DNA from 2 places in the Paenibacillus sp. MAH-35 genome. Region 1 is predicted to be linked to the other one. Evidence: a T-box and tRNA genes for the amino acid it is inferred to sense, from the RefSeq annotation. Region 1 holds a T-box; the other holds one or more tRNA genes.
The links. A T-box is a leader RNA that pairs with one kind of tRNA and senses whether it is charged. The one in region 1 lies ahead of AC3Y2E_RS05420 (glutamate--tRNA ligase), so its partner is inferred to be a tRNA-Glu.

Region 1 (10,575 bases):
AATCGGTTAACGACGATTACGGTCACGATGCCGGCGATCTGCTGCTGAAGCGGGTCGCCCACAGCATCCGCTCCGTCCTTCGCAAAGGAGATGCCGCCGTGCGGCTTGGCGGCGACGAATTCGTCATCCTTATGCCTTCGGCGAGCAAGGAGGAAGCGGAACATACGGCGGTACAGCTGATTGAAGCGGTCCGAGGACCGCTCAAGCGGCACTCTCCGCTTGAGAAAGCGAGCATCTCGGTCAGTATCGGCATATCGCTGGCCCCCCATGACGGCATCGACGTCGAGACGTTATGCAAGCGGGCCGATACGGCGCTTTACGTATCGAAGGAGCTCGGCAAAAATCGGTACAGCTTCTATTCCTGGCAGGCGGCCGACCGCCGTCAGAACGCGGCAAGGCCGCTATAGAAAGGCTCGCCCCCCATGCAAGGTGGTGCGTTCCTGTTTCCATAGCGGCCGGCCGTCTGCGGCGCTCCTATCGGTCGTCGTCCCGGACAGGTTCCGGTTCTGTCTCCGATTCCGGCTCAACCTCTTGCTCCAACTGTTTCGCCAGAGTTTCGATCTGGTCCTTCGTTACCGTCGTAATCAACGCAAGCTCCTTATGCTTCGCATAGCCGATCTGCTCGGCCGCCTCTTCAAGACGTCCCAGCTTCTGAAGCGTCAACGCATAATAGTAGTAAGACTCCGCATGCTTCGGAGACTTGTCCACCGCTTTGGCGTACATCTCGGCCGCTTCCTCGTATCGGCTGAGCAAATAATACGTTTGCGCCAAATTATCGAGGATCGTCACATCGCCGTCGTTGTACTCGTACGCCTCCAGGTTGAAGCGGAGCGCATCATCCAACTCGCCGCGCAGCAGCTTGAAATAACCCAAATTTCCGTACACCGTCGTGTTTTTAAATGTTTCGTACACGGTCTCAAGCAGGTCGTGCGCTTCGTCTTGCTTGCCCTGCAGCCAGTACACGGTCGCCAGATTCACTTGAGCCTGCAGCCGGATCTCGTTCGAAAGCTGGCCGGACAACACCTCGTTTAACACCCGCTCCGCTTGATCCGTCTCTCCCGCCTTCGCCAGCAGGAAGCCGTAGCCGGCGATATGCTGGGGATGATACGGCTTGGTCTGGTACGCTTTCTCCAGCTTGGCGAGCGCCGTCTTCATATCGCCCTTCATATACGCTACATTACCCTGCTGCGCATAGATCGCGGAACGGCTCTTGTAGATCCAGAACGCGAGCAGCAGCACAAGCACCCCGATCCCCGCACCGATGTGAAACTTAAACGCGGCGATGATGACGACCGCAACGAGGGCCAGCTTGATCAACCCTTGTACAATTGGCGGCATTGTATACTCTCCCCTTCTCCTCTTTGTTTCTTACAGCCTCTATCTGCACAGCAGCTTCTGCGTCACAATATCCGAGAATAGCTCCATTCCCGCCGTCCGCGCGATATGGATGACGTCCGACAGCGCCGCGCTTTGCGGAGACAGCTCGGACAGGGCATTGTCCAGCCGAAGGACGTGCTGCGGATCATACGCAACGTCCGGCTGCCCGTCGAATAATGCCGCATAAAATATCCCCGACTCGACCAAGTCCTGAAAAAAGTGACTGCCGTACGACAGCTCGGGCATAAATCCGGCTTCGACCGAAGACGTCTCGACGATAACGGACATATGGCACAGCTCGGAAAAATGAACCGGCACCCCGAGCGACGGCGTCGTCGTTCCCCATCGGCCCGGGCCGATCAGCATCGCATGCCGATGCTTCAGAATCGCGTTAACGTACCCGATATGCCGGGCGACCTCGTATTTTCCCTGTTCGCTGCGGTCCAGATACGCCTGCGGATGGACATAAACGACATAATCGATCGGCAGCCGGACGTTGCCGCCCATAAAGTTTCCTTTGGACGAGAAGAAGCAATCGTCCCCGTCGGTCAGCTCCGGCATATGGACCGATTTGCCCAGCCCTCTCGTCTGCAGCGGACGGCATTGCAGCACATTCACTTTGAACCGGCGGTCTTTCGTAAAGTTGGCTGTAAACTCGATATCGACCGGATAATCGTACACGCCCGACAATAAAGCGAGCAGCTCCTTCATCAGGCCGGGAAACCCGGTCCCTGTAAGCAGGCTGTCGAAATCGAGAATATCCGGCGTCTTGTACCCGGTGTAGCCGAGCTCGCTCAGACGAAGCGCCGTCTCGTAGTCCGGCGAGGCGAACAGCGCTTTGTCCACCTTCAGATCGTAAGGAAGAACGTCCTCCAGCCGTTTGGTCGACAGCGTGTTTTGTTTCAAGGCAATGACATCTACGTAGTGCTGGGAATATTTCCGGTAGTCTTCGGCCAGGCTGAGCGGCTTGCGCTGCGGGTTATCGAGCGATACGATTTTCGCGTAGTCCCCGACCGTCCGGTCCACCGCCCTCGTCCCCAGTCCGAACACCAGACGAAGCATGCCCGCGTCCATATCCATGCTTTTATCCCACACGTACAGATTGGAGGAATTGCCGACGCCCGCGAGATGCGGAAAAAACAAATCGTTGTAATGGTCGCCGGATACCCGCTGGACCAGAATCGCCATCTGCTCGTCCTGCTCGAACAGTCCCCGGTTCAGCCGGTATTGCAGCGCATCCTCGTTCATCGTGCTGGCGTATACGGTGCGGATCGCTTGCTCGAACGCTTCGTACCGCTCTTCCGGCGTGCCTTGATTGGCGCAAAATACGCTGTCGTACTTGCCGGCGAACGCATTGCCGAAGTTATCTTCGAGCAGCGAACTGGACCGTACGATAATCGGCGATTGCCCGAAATATTCCAGCAGTTGGACGAATTTCTCCTGAATGTTCTCCGGAAATGTGCCGCACAGAAGCTTTTCCTGTAACTCGGGTGCGTAGCGGAAATAACCTTCCTTCGTTTTCTGCTTCGTCCGCAGCTTCCACCAGCCGTTCTGCACGATGTACGTATAGTACACGTCCGCCCCCAGATAATACGAGTCATGAGGCTCCATGTACGGAGCGAATCGCTCGCCGCCTTCGCGCTCCAAGATTTTTCTGGCGATCAGCATCCCGACGCTTTTCCCTCCGATAAAACCGGTCCCGACTTCCCTAGAGGCGATCGCCAAAATATCCTCCAGTGTAAAATACCGGTCGCACAGCTCGAACATCCGCGATTCGTGGCCGATCAGCATCGCCATCAGCATCCGCTTGGCCGCCTCCTGACGCTCGGGCGGTTGCGACAGCTCCTCTCTCGCCTTGTGGAACAGGACGTCCCAATAGTCCAGCCGCTCCCCGCCGCGCTGGATGCTGGAGAACAGCTCGGCCGACTCCGCGCTCGCCGTAATGCACTCCGCTTCCTGTCCCCGTATGCGGTGCGGGAAAAACATCGTGGGCGAATACCGGTTCCACACTTTCAGAGGATGAATATAGTAGTTGTCGCCTACCCGGTACAAATCGAGCAGCAGCTGCGTCGTCTCCCGGATGCTCGCGATCGTGCTGTACGTATGCACGTTGCGGACGATGGCAAAATAAGCGATTGTATCAAGCTCGTACAGAAACGGGCACGACACCTTAAAAAAGTTGCCGATCATCAGATCGGAATGCCAGTATTGCAGCAGATCGGTCAAGCAGTCGAACACGTAAAACGCTTTGCGGCCTTCCTGCTCGATCAGGCTGTGAACCGCCGTCGCAAAGCTCTCGAACCCTTTCTCCGCATCGACCGGATAGACCGTAATGGCCGGATCGGCTTCAAGCACCGGTTCGTGGCTGCCGAAACGGACGTATACGAGCTTCCGGTTATCGAGCTTCGACTGACGGACGTACGGCTCGACCATCTTCCTGTAGTCAGATACGGAATCGACCTGCCATACGACGTTGTCGCCCAGCCGTAGCTTGTCGATCGCCTGATCGAAGCCCGTTATCCCCGTGCTTGCCTTGTCGCGAATGTCCATGCGCGCCCCTCCGTGCCTTCGGTCGGCGTTTTTTTAACCACAATCCGTTAATAAAATCATACCACATGTGCCTCCGGACAGCGAAAAAGCTAACCGGCGACACTCGCGGGAGGAAGCGCGCCATCCGCAATTAACCCTTTCGCCGCCTTTCTTTTCCGGCCTTATCCCTGCACAAACCGGCTCAGTCTGCCGCGCACCCGCTCCTCCCCCATCACGTTCATCACATCGTACAGATCCGGGGCGTTCAGCCTGCCTGACAAGGCCGATCGCAGGACGGCGGCGACATCTCCGACACTCCCTTTGTAAGCTTCCGGATGTTTCTTATACGCTTTCGTATCTTGGGCGAAGCCGAACGCTTCGGCGATCTCCTTCACCTTGCCGAACCAGGCGTCCCGGTCGTCCCGCGGATCGTAACGGTTCAGAAACTCTTCTGCGATTCCTTTCGCGGTCATACCATCGACCGACGGCGGCAGCGGGTATCCGCCGGACGTTGCGTCCTCAAACCAGCCGTCATGGAAAAACGCGACAGAGCTTCTTACGTCTCCCCACTTGGCCATATCTTTGCGCGGCTTCTCCAGCGTTCTTCCGATGCGGAAGATATTCAGCGCATAATCCTTATTCTCGCCCAGCCAGCCGTACAGTTCCGGGTCGTACACTTCCGCCCAACCCGACGTCTCTGCGTAGACGGACTCCGCACTTAATTTCGCGATCACTTCCTTGCTAATATCGTTCAGCTTATCCATGTCGAACAAAGCGCCGCTGGCGTTCATTTTGTTCGTATCGATCGCAAACCGGGTGTACGGCTCCGCCGGGTGGTCCATCCGCCACTGCTCGTAGTGCGAATTGATCAGCGTCATGAAATATTCATTAATCGCCAGACTCGGATATCCTTGGCTCCGGTAATAATTAGCCGTGGCGTCCCGGTCTTTGCGCTTGCTGAACTTCCGCTTCGACATTCCGTCCATCTTCATGATCGGCGCGATATGGCCGTATTCCGGCCGCGGGAATCCCAGCACCTCGAACAGCTGCAGATGAATCGGCACCGAGGACAACCATTCATCTCCGCGGAAAACGTGGGTCGTCCCCATCAGCCGGTCATCGATCGCATGGGCGAAATGATACGTCGGGATACCGTCCGATTTCAGCAGAACGATATCGTGATCGTTCTCGGGCATCTCGATCGGGCCTTTGACCAGATCCATGTAGCTGACCCGGTTCGCGGGCGATCCCGGCGATTTCAGCCGGATCACATACGGCTTGCCCGCCGCCAGCTCCTCCTTCGCCTGCTCCGGAGTCAGGAAGCGGTGAACGGCCCATTCGCCGTAATAACCGGGCGTCACTTTCTGCTCCTGCTGCTTGTCGCGGATCGTCTGAAGCTCCTCCTCCGTGCAGAAGCAAGGGTACGCTAGTCCTTGCCGGACCAGCTGCTTCACCCATACGTGGTACAGCGGCACTCTCGAGCTTTGGCGGTACGGGCCGTACGCGCCGGTTTCCTCGCCGGAGGCGGCAGGCCCCTCATCGATCGCGATACCGAACGCGGCCAGCGACTCGATCATATCGGCCATGCTGCCCTCGACCTCGCGCTTCTTGTCCGTATCTTCGATCCGCAAGTAAAAGACGCCGCCGCTGCTTCGCGCCAGCCGCTCCGAGATCATCGTGGCGTACAGCCCCCCGATCGTCAGAAAACCGGTCGGGCTCGGGGCGAACCTCGTCACTTTCGCGCCCTGCGGCAAACTTCTCGGCGGATATAACGCAAGCATATCCTCGGGGGTTCGGGTAACGTTCGGAAACAACAAATCGGCGAGCTCGTTTAAAGTCGTCATCCAGGTTCATCCTTTCGCAATAGTTGAAATGAAAAACAAAAAAAGCCCTCATCCTCATAAGGACGAAAGGCTTTGGCTTCCGCGGTACCACCTAATTTGGCCGTAAAACGACCCGCTTAAAGTACGGCTGCCCTGCTGCATCGCTGCATGGCGCCGACATCGATTCTGTAACGGGAACTCCCGCCGGACGTACTCCGCTTGCTTTCGGCCCGGTACTCGGAGGCTTCTTTCATCAATTCCGGATGCCTACGTCTCACCCCAGTAGGCTCTCTGCGATCCGGTCGGCTGATTACTGTTCCTCTTCATCGCGTCTCTTCATATAAGGCTGGATTCGGGTTGCAATTTCATTATCGTACAAAATATCATATCCCCGTATCTCTAGTCAAGGGAGTGCCCCATCCAAGCAACCGTTTCTCTTACGCTGATCGTTTTGTCCGTTCACTCCGGTTTAGCCGATATACGTTTCTTCGTTATAACCGGTCATGCCGCGGCGTTCAAGTGCATCAGCCATCGATTGCGATTTTTCAACAGATACGATTCCATTCTCTTCTCCTCTTCCATTTGGATGATTCTGGTACTCATAGAGACGATGGATGTCGTTGTAAAGTTGCAGCGGATGGAAAAAAACGGGTGTCGGCCCGCGGAAAGCCGGAGGATCGGGATGTGCTGGAGTATGAAGGAGATTCGAATCGAACGGGCAAGTTCCTGCTCAAATGCAGGAGCACTTCCTTACCATAGATATACATCGTCCAATCGGGAGCGCACCGACTCCAGCTCGAAACCATCGCCATTGATCCGGGGAGCCTGCTTCTCCTTATCAGAACGGATAACGAATAATCACCTGAAGCCAGGCCGGACGGTCCGACCGATTGACGTAAATATGTCCCTGGTCGGCATTAAACCGGACGGCATCTCCCTGCTCGACCGCATACACTTCATCCCCGATATGCAAATCCAGCGCCCCCTGCGTCACGATGACGAATTCCTCCACGCCTTCTTGGTGAGGCTCGGATTGATGGCTGCAGCCCGGTTCGACGGTAACGGTATATACTTCGAAATGCGTTTTCGCATCAAATGGAAACAGCGGATACGCCTTGTACCCTTCCGCTTCCTCCGTAATCGGCTCCAATTCGGCGAAACGGACCAGCGTTACCTGCGATGTCTCTTCTGCAATCAGTGTCGTCACCGAGATGCGCAGGCCGTTGGCGATTTTCCACAGCAGGGAGATCGTCGGGTTGGAGTCGCCCCGCTCCACCTGGGCCAGCATCGCTTTGCTCACTCCGGTCAGCTCCGCCAATTTATCCAGACTGAGATCCCGCGACTTGCGGATCGATTTTAAGTTTTTGCCTACTTTAATCGGAATATGGTCCATTGGATACGGTCTCCTTTTTTTCAGAATAATCGTATATTATATTGTACAAAATAATTAATATATTGAAAAGATCATTGCTTGCCAAACGCGAACCATGTATACTATAACATACACAAGTGCGTTATATTATATCTACTTTTGGAGGAATGGACATGGGGGCAACTATGCAGGCATTAGTGAAGGAGAATCGCGCCTCCGGGTTAAGCTTGAAGCAGGTTCCGATTCCGACGGCGGGTCCGGACGAAGTGTTGATTAAAGTCCGATCCTCTTCCATATGCGGAACGGACCTTCATATTTACAAATGGGACGCTTGGGCGGAAAGCGCTGTCGCGACGCCGAATGTGATCGGCCATGAATTTGCCGGGATCGTGGAGGCCGTCGGCGAGAACGTGTCGAGCGTAAAGCCGGGCGACCACGTATCGGCAGAAGGCCATGTCGTGTGCGGCGTATGCCGCGTCTGCCGCAGCGGTAATGCGCACGTCTGTCCGAATACGCGCAGCTTCGGCATTACGATTCCGGGCTGCTTCGCGGAATATGCCGTCGTGCCTGCGTCCAATATCGTACTTAACGATCCGCGCCTGCCCTTTGAGCTGGCTTGTCTGCAAGATCCGTTAGGAAACGCGGTGCAATCGGTAATGGTTGGTGAAACTTCCGGCAAAAGCGTAGCCGTCGTCGGCGCGGGGCCCATCGGTTTGATGGCGGTGGCCGTAGCCAAAGCGTGCGGGGCGTCTCAAGTCATCGCGGCGGATATTAACGACTTCCGGCTGCATATGGCGAAAACGATGGGAGCGGATCACGTCGTGAACAGCCGCACGGAATCGCTGGCGGACCGGTTGAAAGCGTTAACCGGGGGCGAAGGCGTCGAGGTGCTTCTGGAAATGTCCGGCCATCCCGATGCCATCCGTCAAGGGCTGGAAGGTACGGCCAATGCCGGCCGGGTCTCCCTGCTCGGCATACCGGCGTCCGGCGTGGAGCTGGATTTGGCCCGGAACATCATCTTCAAAGGGCTCCGGCTGGACGGCATCACCGGCCGCCGGATGTATACGACCTGGTACCAGGTCAAGGGGCTGCTGGAAAGCGGCCGGCTCGACTTGTCGCCGCTTATCACGCATCGGTTCCGCCTGGAGCAGTACGAGGAAGCGTTCGAGCTCGTCCGCAGCGGCAACTGCGGCAAAGTCATCTTTATGCATGCCTAACCGATTTCTATTACGAGGGGAGATTCTACCTATGCCGACATCGACATTTGATTATTTAAACGAAGAGCTGGAGCGGCTCCGCAAGGAAGGCATGTACCGGCTGCCGACCGTATGGACCAGTGCCTCGGGGCCGTGGATGGAGACGGGCGGACGCAAGCTGCTTCAGCTGTCGTCCAACAATTACTTAGGCTTCACCGGGCATCCCGACATTCAAGCGGCGGCGATCGAAGCGATTAACCGGTATGGCGCAGGAAGCGGATCGGTCCGGACGATTACCGGAACGCTGGACATCCACGACGAGTTGGAGCGCGAGCTCGCCGATTTTAAAGGAACGGAAGCGGCGCTTGTATTCCAGTCGGGCTTTACGACGAACCAGGGCGCTTTGTCCTCCCTGCTCGGTCCGGACGAACTCGTCATCAGTGACGAGCTGAACCATGCCAGCATCATCGACGGCATCCGGCTGACCAAAGCCGCCCGGGCGATTTATCCGCACAAAGATATGGACCGGCTCGAGCAACTGCTGAAGGAAAACGGAGGCCGCAAGCGCACGTTTATCGTGACCGACGGCGTATTCAGCATGGACGGCGATATCGCCCCGCTGCCCGCTATCGTGGAGCTGGCGGAAGCTTACGGCGCCTACGTATACGTGGACGATGCGCATGCGAGCGGCGTGCTCGGCCGTAACGGCAAAGGCTCGACCGACCATTTCAATCTGCATGGGCGCGTTCACGTTCAAGTCGGCACCTTGTCCAAAGCGGTCGGAGTCGTCGGCGGGTACGTGGCCGGAGCCGATGTGCTGAAACGTTACCTCATTCATAAAGGGAGGCCGTTTCTGTTCAGCACCTCGCATCCGCCGGCAGTTGCCGCCGCCTGTCTCGCCGCGATCCGGCTGCTGCGCAAAAGCCAGCCGCTGATCGACCGGCTATGGGACAACGCGACCTTTTTCCGGACGCGCCTGAAGGAGGAAGGCTTCGATACCGGCGGCAGCGAGACGCCGATCATCCCCGTCCTGATCGGCCAGCCGGACAAGACGGCAGACTTCTCGCGGCAACTGATGGAGGAAGGGATCTACGCCCAAGGCATCGTGTACCCGACGGTGGCGATGGACAAAGGCCGCGTTCGCTGTATCGTGACCGCCGCCCATACGAAGGACGACTTGTCGTTTGCGGTGGAGAAGATCGTCGCGGTCGGCAAGCGGACCGGCGTGTTGAAGGGATAGTTTCCGCACCGTGTAAGTTTCGAACGGCATACATGAACATAAGCAGCGGGCGTATAAGGCGCGCCTGATTCCCTTCCCTACCCTGACATACGCTGTCAGGGTAGCTGCTTTTTTGCCCGCTGCTCCGTACGGTGCTGCTGGTTGTTGATTTTTTTACAGGGGCGGTCATATCTGCGAGCTCAAAACAACCCCGGACGGCTGATTGTAGACAGATTGGAATTGTTCAACGAAAAACGGTATAGTATTTGGGGTTAATCGCGCAGGGAGAATGTATATTGGGGAGGCGGCGGCATGGACAACAATTCCGTTCATAAAACAAACGTGATAGGCGCTGGCGAGGTTGGCCGCGCCAGCTCGGTCGACATGGACAAAAATTCGGTTTATACAACCAACAGCTTCTATTGGGATACCCATGGAAACGACTTCTTGGGAGCAATCGTGCTGCCTTTATATGGAGCATTTGTCTCAGAGGAAAAATACCGGCTCTTTGGCGATGTCTCCGGGAAAAAGATGTTGGAGATTGGTTGTGGTAACGGTCAATCTTTGCAATACCAGGGGGAACGCAAGGCGTCTGAACTATGGGCCGTGGATCTGTCGGAAAAACAAATCGAAAAGGCAAAACAGCATTTGGAAGCATGCGGTCTGTCAGCCAAACTGATCTGTTCTCCCATGGAAGAAGAATGCGGCATACCGGTCGATTATTTTGACGTTGTTTATTCGATTTATGCCATAGGCTGGACGACCGACCTTGAAGGCACCTTTTGCCGGATCGCTTCTTACCTTAAAAAAGATGGCGTATTTATTTTCAGCTGGTCTCACCCGATACATAAATGCGTTGTTGCAGAAAATAATAGGCTTACTTTCAAAAAGTGTTATTTCGACGAATCCTGGTATTCGGTTTCTCTGGATGAAGGTGCGCTGACCTTATCGGACCGTAAACTATCCACCTATCTGAATGCGTTGGCAAAAGCGGGATTTGTCATTGAGCAAATGATCGAGGAATCGGATGATGAGATCATGCAAGTACGCGGCGATAAC
Region 2 (10,575 bases), on a different contig from region 1:
CCATGGCGGCAGGTCTTTTTTCGGTTTGTGGAGGAGGGGGACAATTTCCGGGCGGCTGCACAATAATACGGCGGCGCCGGAACAATACAGCGGAGACGTCCTTCCTTATACTAAGCGTGAGACGAGGAAGGGGAGAGTGCGTACCGTGAAAATGACAAACAAAATTGGCGTTATCGCCGACGGGTTTCGGGTGGGGGTCAGGCAAGGCATAGCGAAGGCGAAAGAAGCCGGAGCGGAAGGAGTACAGTTGTATGCCGTCCGGGGAGAGATGGAGCCGCAGTCTTTATCGGCGTCGGCGCGGCGGGAACTGAAAGATTATATCGCATCGCTCGGACTGGATATAGCCGCCTTGTGCGGCGACTTGGGGGCGTTCGGTTTTGAGGACGAGGCCGCCAATCCGGAGAAAGTCGAGAAGTCGAAACGAATCATGGAGCTCGCCAAGGAGCTCGGGACCGATATCGTGACGACGCATATCGGGGTTATCCCTTATGACCCGGAGAGCAGGGAGTACGCGGCGATGCAGGCGGCTTGCAGGGAGCTGTGCGAGTATGCGGAAAGTATGGGCTCCTATTTTGCCATTGAGACAGGGCCGACTACCGTTTATCATTTGAAGCAATTTCTCGATACGCTCGGAGGTAAAGGTGTGTCCGTCAACTACGACCCGGCCAATCTGGTCATGGTTACCGGTGACGATCCGGTTCGCGGCGTATATACGCTGAAAGACTATATCGTGCATACGCATGTGAAGGACGGAGTCCGCTTCGTAGCCGTCGATCCGCGCGAAGTGTATGGGGCGCTTCATTATACGCCTCAGGAGAACGGCAAGATTCGGGAGCTGGTTCGGGCCAGGAAGGTGTACACCGAAACGCCGCTGGGAGAAGGGCATGTTTCGTTTGACGCTTATTTCCAGGCGCTGCTGGATATCGGCTATACGGGCTATTTGACGATCGAGCGGGAGACTGGCGAACATCCGGAGGCGAATATCCGCCAAGCCGTCGATTTTGTGAAAACATACCGGTAAGTTGGTGGCGGCTGGCGGGGCTGTTTAGGTGCCGGGCGGGCGTCGGCAGGGCTGTGGCGGTTTTACATGGGCCGCGGCCCCGGACGTTTTCGCGGAGGGAAATAAAAAAATGTAGAAGACTAGTTGCCAAGTCGATAGATTTATGCTAAGATTAATTTCGCTGTCACTCTTAGTGAGGACAAGCAAGTGCAACAACAAGCATGGCCCGTTGGTCAAGGGGTTAAGACACCTCCCTTTCACGGAGGTAACAGGGGTTCGAATCCCCTACGGGTCACCATCTATGTAATAACTCCGCTTGGGATGAGAACCTATTAGGTTCGTCGGAGCTTGACTTCGTAAGGAATCGCTTCGCAGTCTCGGAGCGTAGCGGAGAGTATCCCCTACGGGTCACCATCTTTTATCATGAACGCTTAGCTCAGCTGGGAGAGCACTACCTTGACAGGGTAGGGGTCAGCGGTTCGATCCCGTTAGCGTTCATCCATAGCAATACCCGGAAAGCCTTGCTTAGCAAGGTTTTTTTTATTTTTTGTTTTGGCGCGCCCGGCCTGGCATCCTTGAGAGTCCGACGGGAAAATATAACTGTTCTCGATTATTTGTAACCCCGAATAGCGGATACGTATACCGAATAACGAAAAATTGCAATTGGATCGCAAGCCGGAAATGTACATAATGGGGGCGTACGGATGTTGGTACAAGGAACCATACAAGGAGTATTTACGAAATACGAAAAGGGATTGTGAACGGTATGAATCAGATGGACAAACTTACGCTGCATGGGGGACGCGGGTCCGAACGAAACCGATGCCGTCCGTGCGAGCAGGCGTATCGCTGTACGGAGAAGAAGAGCTGAAGGTCGTGAATGAAGCTCCATCGTCTAGGCGGGCGATCTTTCCTGTATTTGCGCATGAGCGGGTGATAACACGAGGCTGGCCGTGAGGGTAGAGGCATTTGCCATTATATGAATATCGTGAAGGAAGAACGCCCGGTGCAACCGAAGGGCGTTCTTTTCTGTTAGCATGGCCGGCTTGTGGATATGCGTAGGCAGAACGGATGCGACCGTATCGACCGCGCAAAGCTCGGGAGCTGCGGTGCTGCCTGTGACCGCTGCGTCCGGCATGAGTGTCGGCGACGTGCTCGCCGTTTGCCTGGAAGACCGGACGACGCAGTGGACGGCTTGTGCAGGTAAACTTGGGCAGGCACAGGAGCGGAAAGATGACGTCCTTCCCCGGGGTAAATCTGTCGGAACCTTCTGAGAATAGTAACCGGAGTCGTGAGGCTCCGCTGAACGGCAGAAGCAGCAGAGGCCGTCGTGCCGAAGTAAGGGACGCCTGAACCGCCGGGAAGGGTCCAGCTTTCGGAACGGTCCACCGTGGTTTTGCGGATAAGGGTCTTTAGTATATCTTATTTCGGCGCAGGCAGCGGTTTGTGAAGGAATAAGAGCGATTTTAGCTCTTATTTTGCTTGCCGGGTAGAAAGAGCAAAACTGGCAGACCCTATCCTCCTCGAGTTGGGCGACTCAATGGGGCTTTTACAAGAATTACTTCTTCACTAGCAAAATAATAACAAGGGCGGCGACGAGGAGGAGAAACAAACCTCCGGCGATCAGCAGCATAAACGAAATACTCACAGGGTCAGCTCCCTTCCACGCTCCGATTGGGATTCGGCTGCCGGGAAACGGTCAGGCGGAGAATCGGCGTCTGGTTAGACGGTAAGCGAGTTACTCTATTGTATCGCTTATTATAGCATACGAGGACAACGAGAGGGCGGCGACGGTCGAGACAGCTCCCAACAGATTACTGTGACTACGCCCTGCATGAATGCGATCGGTCGACCGCAAGCTGCCTCATTTGGTTGTTATGCAGGGGCTTCTAATCGGTGTCGGACAATTCAGAGCATTGTGTGTTTGCGAGATTATGTGAAAAGGCCTTGCATTACGCGTGCAATCATAGTATAGTATGAAAAGTGATCAAACGGAACGCAGCTGTTGATGTGGCGGATGAGATCCAAATCATAACGACGCGGGGTGGAGCAGCCCGGTAGCTCGTCGGGCTCATAACCCGAAGGCCGCAGGTTCAAATCCTGCCCCCGCAATTTGATTTACCTAGTGGAGCTGTGGTGTAGTGGCCTAACATGCCTGCCTGTCACGCAGGAGACCGCGGGTTCGAATCCCGTCAGCTCCGCCATTTGTATTACTTGCAGTACGGATGAGAACCTTTAGGTTCGTCGAAGCGTTACTTCGGTAGTATAAGCTTCGCAGTCTCGTTACGGAGTAACGAGTATCCCGTCAGCTCCACCATTTTATTTAAATAGTAGACTACAATCGCGAATCTGCGATTTTTTTGCATTTTATGGAGCTTTTTTAGTTGAGGCGTGCTTTTCTTTAACATTTTGTTCCGATGAAAAGGCAGTCCCCCTTCGATCGAAGGGCGGGGACTGCCTTTGACGTTTGTAGCGGTACTACTTTTACGGAATCTAGTCCGCTTTTACAGCTCCGGCAGCTTCCCTTGATTAATCTGCCGGATGACGTCCAGCGGGAGCTTCGGTTTGCGGTCGTAGGTGAGCAGGCCGTTTTTCTCCTGTTCGACGTCCGTCAGCTGCGTGTAACAGTAGCCTTGTACGACCGGGCTTTGCAGCAGCGGATGAACGACGTCGGCCAGCCTGCGGGCGAAATCGGCTTCGTCTTTGGCGCCGGAATACCCCCAGCCTTCCTCGCCTTCTTTCTTGAAGGCGATCCCGCCGAATTCGGTGACCAGAATCGGCTCGCCTCCGTAGGCGAAACCACCGGCGAAAATCGCCCGCCCGGCCGGAACGGCCGAGACTGCTTTGTCCGCGGAGCTGTACCGTTCGGCAAGCACCTCGCGTTTCCATTCATAGTCGTGGATGGTGCACAGGTCGGTGGTGGCGTGCTCCCAGCCGTCATTGGATACGACAGGCCGGGTGACATCCAGCGATTTGGTCAAATAATACATCGCCTTGGCGTGCATCTGCTGCTGGTTGTCGTGGGAGATGTCCGGGACACCCCAGCTTTCGTTAAGAGGCACCCAGGCGACGACGCAAGGATGGTTGTAGTCCCGCTCTACGGCTTCCGTCCATTCGGAGGTCATGCGCCGCACATACGTTTCCGAGTACATGTACGAATTGGCCATCTCGCCCCAAACGAGCAGACCGAGCTTGTCGCACCAATACAAGTAGCGGGGATCTTCCACCTTCTGATGCTTGCGCGCGCCGTTAAAGCCCATCGCTTTGGTCATCTCCACATCGTAACGAAGCGCCTCGTCCGTCGGCGCGGTCAGCAGACCGTCGGGGAAATACCCTTGGTCCAGCACCAGCTTCATGAAGCAGGGGCGGTTGTTGAGCAACAGCTTGCCGTTATCGATCGAGATTTTGCGCATGCCGAAATAACTTTTGACCACATCTACGGCCTGCCCGTCCTGGATCAGCTCGAAGGTGACGTCGTACAGCTGCGGATTTTGCGGACTCCACCAGCGGCCGGAATCGTGGCCGTATTTATCGGTCAGAACGATGCTGCGGGATTCCGTTTCGCGGCGCATGCTGAACAGATCTTCTGCGACGAGCTCTCCTTTAAATGAAATGGTCGTCCGTACCGCAAGCGAGCTTAATACCGGATCTCCGGCCGTATAAGGGTGCGAGAGAAGAAACTGCAGATGAATGCGATGATGGTCAATATCCGGTGTCAAACGGACCCGTTTCAGGTGGGCTGGAGCAACCGCCTCCAGCCATACCGTCTGCCAGATGCCCGTCGTGCGCGTGTAAAAGATCCCTTCCGAGCGGTCCTTCCAATACTGCTTGCCTCGGGGAAGCGAGACGTCGCGGCTGAAGTCCTGCGCGCGTACGACGACAACGTTGCTCCCGGAGCTTGTAACGTAATCGGTAATATCCGCTTGAAACGGCGTATGGCCCCCGCTATGTACGGCCGCGAGCTGACCATTCACCCACACTTGGGCTTCGTAATCGACAGCGCCGAAATGCAGGTTCACCCGCTTGCCGGTAAAGGAATCCGGCAGCTTGAACGAGCGCCGGTACCATACGATATCGTGGATATCGGGATCTCCGATGCCGCTAAGCTTGCTCTGGAAGCAGTAAGGGACAGTGATCGTTCGGGTTAGCGGCTGGGCCGCGCCGGCGTACCACTTCTCCCGCACGCCTTCGTCACGATCGTCGTAGTCGAATTCCCATTGGCCGTTCAAATTCAGCCAGTCGCTGCGCTCAAATTGAGGGCGGGGATATTCCGGACGGGGAATGGCCGGATGCTGGTTCATCGTTCATCTCTCCTTAAACTCAATAATTTATGTGATGAAACAATTGAAATTGAGGTAATAGGTGCAGAAGGAAGCACTCTCCCTTCTGCAATCGATCCGTAACGGCACAGCGGTCGGGCGGAGTGTGCCGGAGGAAGTGTTGTTGCGAACCTTTTCCTTACGAGTGTCCGGATTTGTGCGGTTTGTAATCGAACCGGACGAGCAGATCCTGTTCGTAGTTGCCGAATTTGCTGCCGAACAGGTTCAATCCGCCGATGTTGGCGGCATCCGGCTTGACGCCGATCCGCAGCGCAAAGGCGGGGCTGTCGTGAATGCCGAGCTGGTCTACGGTTACGTCGGATAAACGCCGGCCGTCGATATAGCTTCCGTTCTCATCGACCTTCCACTTTTTTAGCAAACCGTACTGCGTATTTCTCAAATCCCACCATGGCGGGTTCAGAAGCCCGGGCTCGCCGCCGAAGTCACCCGGACTTAAATAAGTGCCGAGTTCGACGCCGTTGATCGATACGGTGATGTCGGAAGGCCAGTTTGCATTGTACAAGGGAGCTTCCGAGCACAGCTCCATGGAAATCTCGAGTCCGGTCAGCCGGGCGTCGTAGGGCACTTTATTCGGAATCTGGTATTGAACATATCCTTGCCGGAACCAGAGCAGCTGAGCTCCGGCCTTGTCCGGCTCATAAAAGCTGCGGGGATCGTCCAGATAGCCGATAATGCTTTTGTCGCTGACGAGTCCGCACGTCGGGCGCACCTCGCATTCGGAGTACAGGCCGATCGGCATGTGGACGTATCGGGCCGCTTCCTCGACGGGCGAGCCTCCCGGCTTCAGCTCTACGACGAGCTGATCGAACTGCGACGAGCAAACTTTCTGAAAGCCGCGAACGCCGGGCATCAGTTCGGTTTTGATCAGATTCGCCTCTTCCAGCTTCTTGATATTTACGGTTGCCGTGGAGGAAGGGAGACCGAACATGTCGGCGATTTCGTTGACGTTCATGTCGGCCTTCTGAATTTGCTTAAAGATGTCCAGCCGGGATTCGTTCGATAACGCTTTGGCGATTTCGATAAATTCGTCAACCGATACTTTTAGAACACGGGACATGGGGGATAAGATCCTTTCGATGCGATTGGTTCAATAAAAGTTGTTAATGTTCAATAAAAATATAACTCGCTTTACATACAGAGTCAATAGAGAAACGTCCGCCTTAACCGGCAAATTACCGCGTGCCCGGGATGTGGGTGGGAGCGTCGTCTATCCGAGCTCGGGATACGCGCTAGGAACGATGTGCATCAGAGCCCGGGATGTTCGTAAGAGCGATGTCTATCAGAGCCCGGGATTACGCGTTAGAAGCGACGTGCATCAGAGCCTGTGATGTCGTAGGAGCGATGTCTATCAGAGCCCGAGATGCTCGCGCAATACCGCTTTCGCTTCGAGTGCCTTGCCTTCCCGCAGGAGACGGATATACCGCGAATGTTGCTCATAGGAGGCGGCAGCGTGCGACCGGTCTGTCCCCGTGGAGGCGGCCGCTTGCCGGATGAACAGCTCGGCTAACGAAGTGAAGGAGCTGTTGAGCAGAGGTTGCACGACGGCAAGATGAAGATTCACGTCCGCCTCGGTTTGCCGGGATTCGGAGCCGGCGCTTGAGGCCCACTCTTCGTTTAGACGTTCCAGCTCTGCAAACGGAATGTTTCTGCCCTGCTCCAGCACGGCATCAACCGCGGACGCCTCCAGCAGGTAGCGGATTTCGAGCAGCTCCCGGCCGCCTTTCCGGTTCAGCTGTGCGGCGAACGACAGCTGTTCCAGAAGCGGACTAAGACTGTTGGCCGAGATGAACGCGCCTTCGCCATGGCGAATTTCGAGAATTCCCGCGCTTTCCAGCGAACGCAGCGCTTCCCTGAGGATGGCGCGGCTTACTTTCATCGTCTGCGACAGCTCCCGTTCGGCGGGCAGCTTGTCTCCGGGGGCGATGTTATGCTCGACGATATATTGTTTTAGTTTGTGGACCACTAGTTTACTGAGCGTATAGCGCTCCGCTGTTTCGATCGGTTTCATCCGGTTAACTCCTTTTCCATGATTAGGTTAGGGAATCTGGTCAGACCACGATTTTATAGACATCGTATTCGTTTTCGAATAACTTGTCAATGAAGCGGCTTCAGCGGAATCCGTCATTCATTAACGATAAAATCTGTTGACACCGGTAAAGCGAACCCCCTATAGTAGTAAGTGAATGTAAGATGGTCCAACCATCGACTATTTGTAGTTTCGGATGGTTAAAGTTGCTGTATAGGGGAAGCTGATCGGTCGCGATTTTGCGTACGAGCGGGCCTATCGCTTAAAAGGCTGCAAAGAATTATATATGGTCTAACCATAATATATTTATGCAAGGTGGAGGAGCCGATGATGAAGACAGCTTGCTGCTGGGAATGCGGCCGTACGACAACGGATATGCGGCTGTATGCATGCCCTGATTGCGGCGGTATTTTGATGCTGCAATATGAGGGGGTTATAGGACCTTGGAAAGACGACGGACAGCCCGGGTTGTGGAAATACCATCGGCTGCTGCCGGATGTTCCGGAGGCTTGCCGGCTTTACTTGGGCGAAGGAGCGACTCCGCTCGTACCTAGCCGCAGACTGGCGAAACGGCTGAAGGTGGGCGAGCTTTATTTCAAGCTGGAGGGAGGCAATCCTACCGGATCGTATAAAGACCGCATAGCGGCTATAGGCGTATCACGGGCGCTGGCGGGAGGGCGTTCGGCCTGCATCGGCACGACGTCGGGCAATGCGGGGGCGGCCGTTGCCGCTTATGCGGCGGGGGCGGGCATCCCGTACCACTTGTTCGTGCTGGAGCATATGGCGGAAGCGAAGCTGGCGCAAGTGCTCGCGTATGGAGCGGACGTTCGCAAAGTCATACGGTTCGGAACGGACCCGGAAGTCGGCGACAAAGTGTTCGGCCGTATTTTCGAAGCGGCGCGGCTGAACGATTGGGAAGTGATGATTACGGCGTTCCGCTACAATACGTACGCGATGGAAGGAGTAAAGACGATATCCTTCGAGCTGGCCGAGCAGCTCCAAGCACCGCCGACCCGCGTATACGCCCCTGCAGGAGGAGCCGGTCTGTACGTCGGAATCTGGAAAGGGTTCGAGGAACTGCACGCCCTCGGAGCGATTCCGGTCAAACCTCACATGACCGCCGTCCAATCGGCGGGCTGCTCGAATATCGTCAGAGCGTATGAGGCAGGCGGGCGCACACCGGCCCCGGGACCTTCGACGTCGCTCATATCCGGTCTGCAGGTGCCGAATCCGCCCGACGGTACGATCGCCCTAGACATTATGGCGCGCGGAGACGGCTCCGCTCTGGCGGTGGAGGATGAGGAGATCTGGGAAGCTCAACGGCTGCTGGCCGAGGAAGAGGGGATTTTCGGCGAACCGGCCGCAGCGGTTTCGCTGGCCGGACTGATCCGCCGGTGCCGCGAACAGGGCGGACTTCCGGACGAACGGGCCGTCTGCGTTATTACCGGCGTCGGGTTTAAGGACGGCAACCGGCTGCTCAACATGGTCGCGCACAAGCATGTACCGATGCTCGAGGTGGAGCGCTTGGACATATGACCTGCCGGACGAGTCGGAGTAACCTGGCGTATGCCTGAACTTATATGGTGAGTTGATCATGAGTTTTGGCGGTTGCTCCAACCGGGTTCCAGACAAGGGAGCAGCTCTGACTTTGTTAGGATCATGAGAGGATTAAAGAAGGATGGGATCAAAATGGGAGCCATACGGTTAGCGATCGTCGGGCTGGGCCGGTTCGCCCTGGCGCATGCCCGGATCTGGTCGCAAATGGAACACATTGAAGTCGTTGCGGTATGCGACCGCAATCCGGAGACGTTCGGCCCGTTTCGGGCGATGTTTCCCGAAGCCCGCTGCTATACGGACTGGAAAGAGCTGATCGACAGGGAATCTCCGGATGCAGTCGATGTGCTGACGCCCGAACATTTGCACGCCGAGCCGGTCTTGCATGCGATCCGGTCCGGGGCGCACGTCTTTGTAGAGAAGCCGCTCGCTTCCGCGCCGGAGGAGGCGGAGGCGATGATTCGGGCCGCCAGGCAGTATGGCCGGATTTTAATGACGGGACACGTGCTTCGCTTCGATGCCAGATATACCGAGGCCAAATCCCGCATCCTGCGGGGCGAGACAGGACCGATTCGCTCGATTTACGCCAAGCGGAACAACGGCAAAAAATATTTCTCCATCTATAACCGGATTTCTCCCGTATTCATACTCGGTATACACGATATCGATCTGATGCACTGGCTGTTCGAGGATGACGTTATCGAGGTAACGGCCATCCGTTCGGCATCCGGTCATCCTACGGAAGATCTGATCTGGGCGATGCTGAAGTTCGCGCGAGGCGGGATCGGCATATTGGAGAACAACTGGCTGCTGCCGGACGGGGCGGCTTCCCCTGCGGACGTGCGGACCGAGATTACGGGAGAGCTCGGCAGTCTCATTATCCGCGATCCGGAACGCGGGATCGATTATATCGGCAGCTCGTCGGCCGAACAGCCGGCGCTGCTGACCGGATGCGAGGTGCACGGCCGGGTGGAAGGGCCGCTTGCCCGGGAACTAGAGCATTTTGCGCAGTGCGTGCGTCTGGGACGCCCGTCCGACATTCTCCGCCCGTCGGACGCCTGGAAGGCGGTTCGCGTAGCGGACGCTGTCCGACAGTCCGCCCGGGAAGGCCGTCCGGTACGGCTGACGCCGGCAGCGAATCCCTTATGAAGCTGACCGGGCGTGTGCGGGTGGTAGGAGGCGGAGGACTCGGATACGGACTAAGCAGCCATTACGACTGTAACGTTTATGCGCTCGACTGCGGCAGCGGCGGATACGCCCTGATCGACGCCGGCTCGGGGATCGAGCCGGAGCTGCTGCTGCGCAGGCTTGAGGAGGACGGGATTGCTCCGGAGCGCGTCACGCGGCTGCTGCTGACGCACGCTCACGCGGATCATGCAGGCGGCGCGAGGGCGATCCGCGAACGGCTTGGCGTTGAGGTCGTCGCCGCGGAGAAGACCGCCCGCATGGTGGAGCTCGGCGACGAGGTCCGCACGTCGCTTGCGGAGGCGAGAGCAAGCGGGACGTATCCGCCGTGGTACCGGCTCCAGCCTTGCCGGATTGACCGGACTGTGGCGGCAGGCGACAAGATAACCGCAGGCGATCTGTCTTTGCAGGTCATAGCGGCGTCCGGGCACAGCTTCGATATGGTTTGTTATTATTGCCCGGAGCTGAAG

Region 2: it has a tRNA-Glu gene. The T-box ahead of AC3Y2E_RS05420 (glutamate--tRNA ligase) is inferred to sense a tRNA for this amino acid. The anticodon was not compared.

The regions. Positions count from the first base shown of each region.
Region 1 covers NZ_JBYUPU010000004.1:116,716-127,290, reverse strand. The annotation lists gene AC3Y2E_RS05435 (diguanylate cyclase domain-containing protein) at 1-407, shown strand, start outside; gene AC3Y2E_RS05430 (tetratricopeptide repeat protein) at 475-1,338, opposite strand; gene AC3Y2E_RS05425 (PEP/pyruvate-binding domain-containing protein) at 1,378-3,927, opposite strand; gene AC3Y2E_RS05420 (glutamate--tRNA ligase) at 4,089-5,750, opposite strand; T-box leader at 5,806-6,065, opposite strand; gene AC3Y2E_RS05415 (helix-turn-helix domain-containing protein) at 6,568-7,122, opposite strand; gene tdh (L-threonine 3-dehydrogenase) at 7,275-8,318, shown strand; gene AC3Y2E_RS05405 (glycine C-acetyltransferase) at 8,350-9,537, shown strand; gene AC3Y2E_RS05400 (class I SAM-dependent methyltransferase) at 9,829-10,575, shown strand, end outside.
Region 2 covers NZ_JBYUPU010000026.1:64,079-74,653, forward strand. The annotation lists gene AC3Y2E_RS23240 (sugar phosphate isomerase/epimerase family protein) at 152-1,021, shown strand; tRNA gene AC3Y2E_RS23245 (tRNA-Glu) at 1,224-1,298, shown strand; tRNA gene AC3Y2E_RS23250 (tRNA-Val) at 1,426-1,498, shown strand; gene AC3Y2E_RS23255 (hypothetical protein) at 2,047-2,274, shown strand; tRNA gene AC3Y2E_RS23260 (tRNA-Met) at 3,039-3,112, shown strand; tRNA gene AC3Y2E_RS23265 (tRNA-Asp) at 3,128-3,204, shown strand; gene AC3Y2E_RS23270 (glycoside hydrolase family 2 protein) at 3,505-5,301, opposite strand; gene AC3Y2E_RS23275 (ArsR/SmtB family transcription factor) at 5,459-6,397, opposite strand; gene AC3Y2E_RS23280 (FadR/GntR family transcriptional regulator) at 6,689-7,348, opposite strand; gene AC3Y2E_RS23285 (threonine synthase) at 7,694-8,902, shown strand; gene AC3Y2E_RS23290 (Gfo/Idh/MocA family protein) at 9,056-10,069, shown strand; gene AC3Y2E_RS23295 (MBL fold metallo-hydrolase) at 10,066-10,575, shown strand, end outside.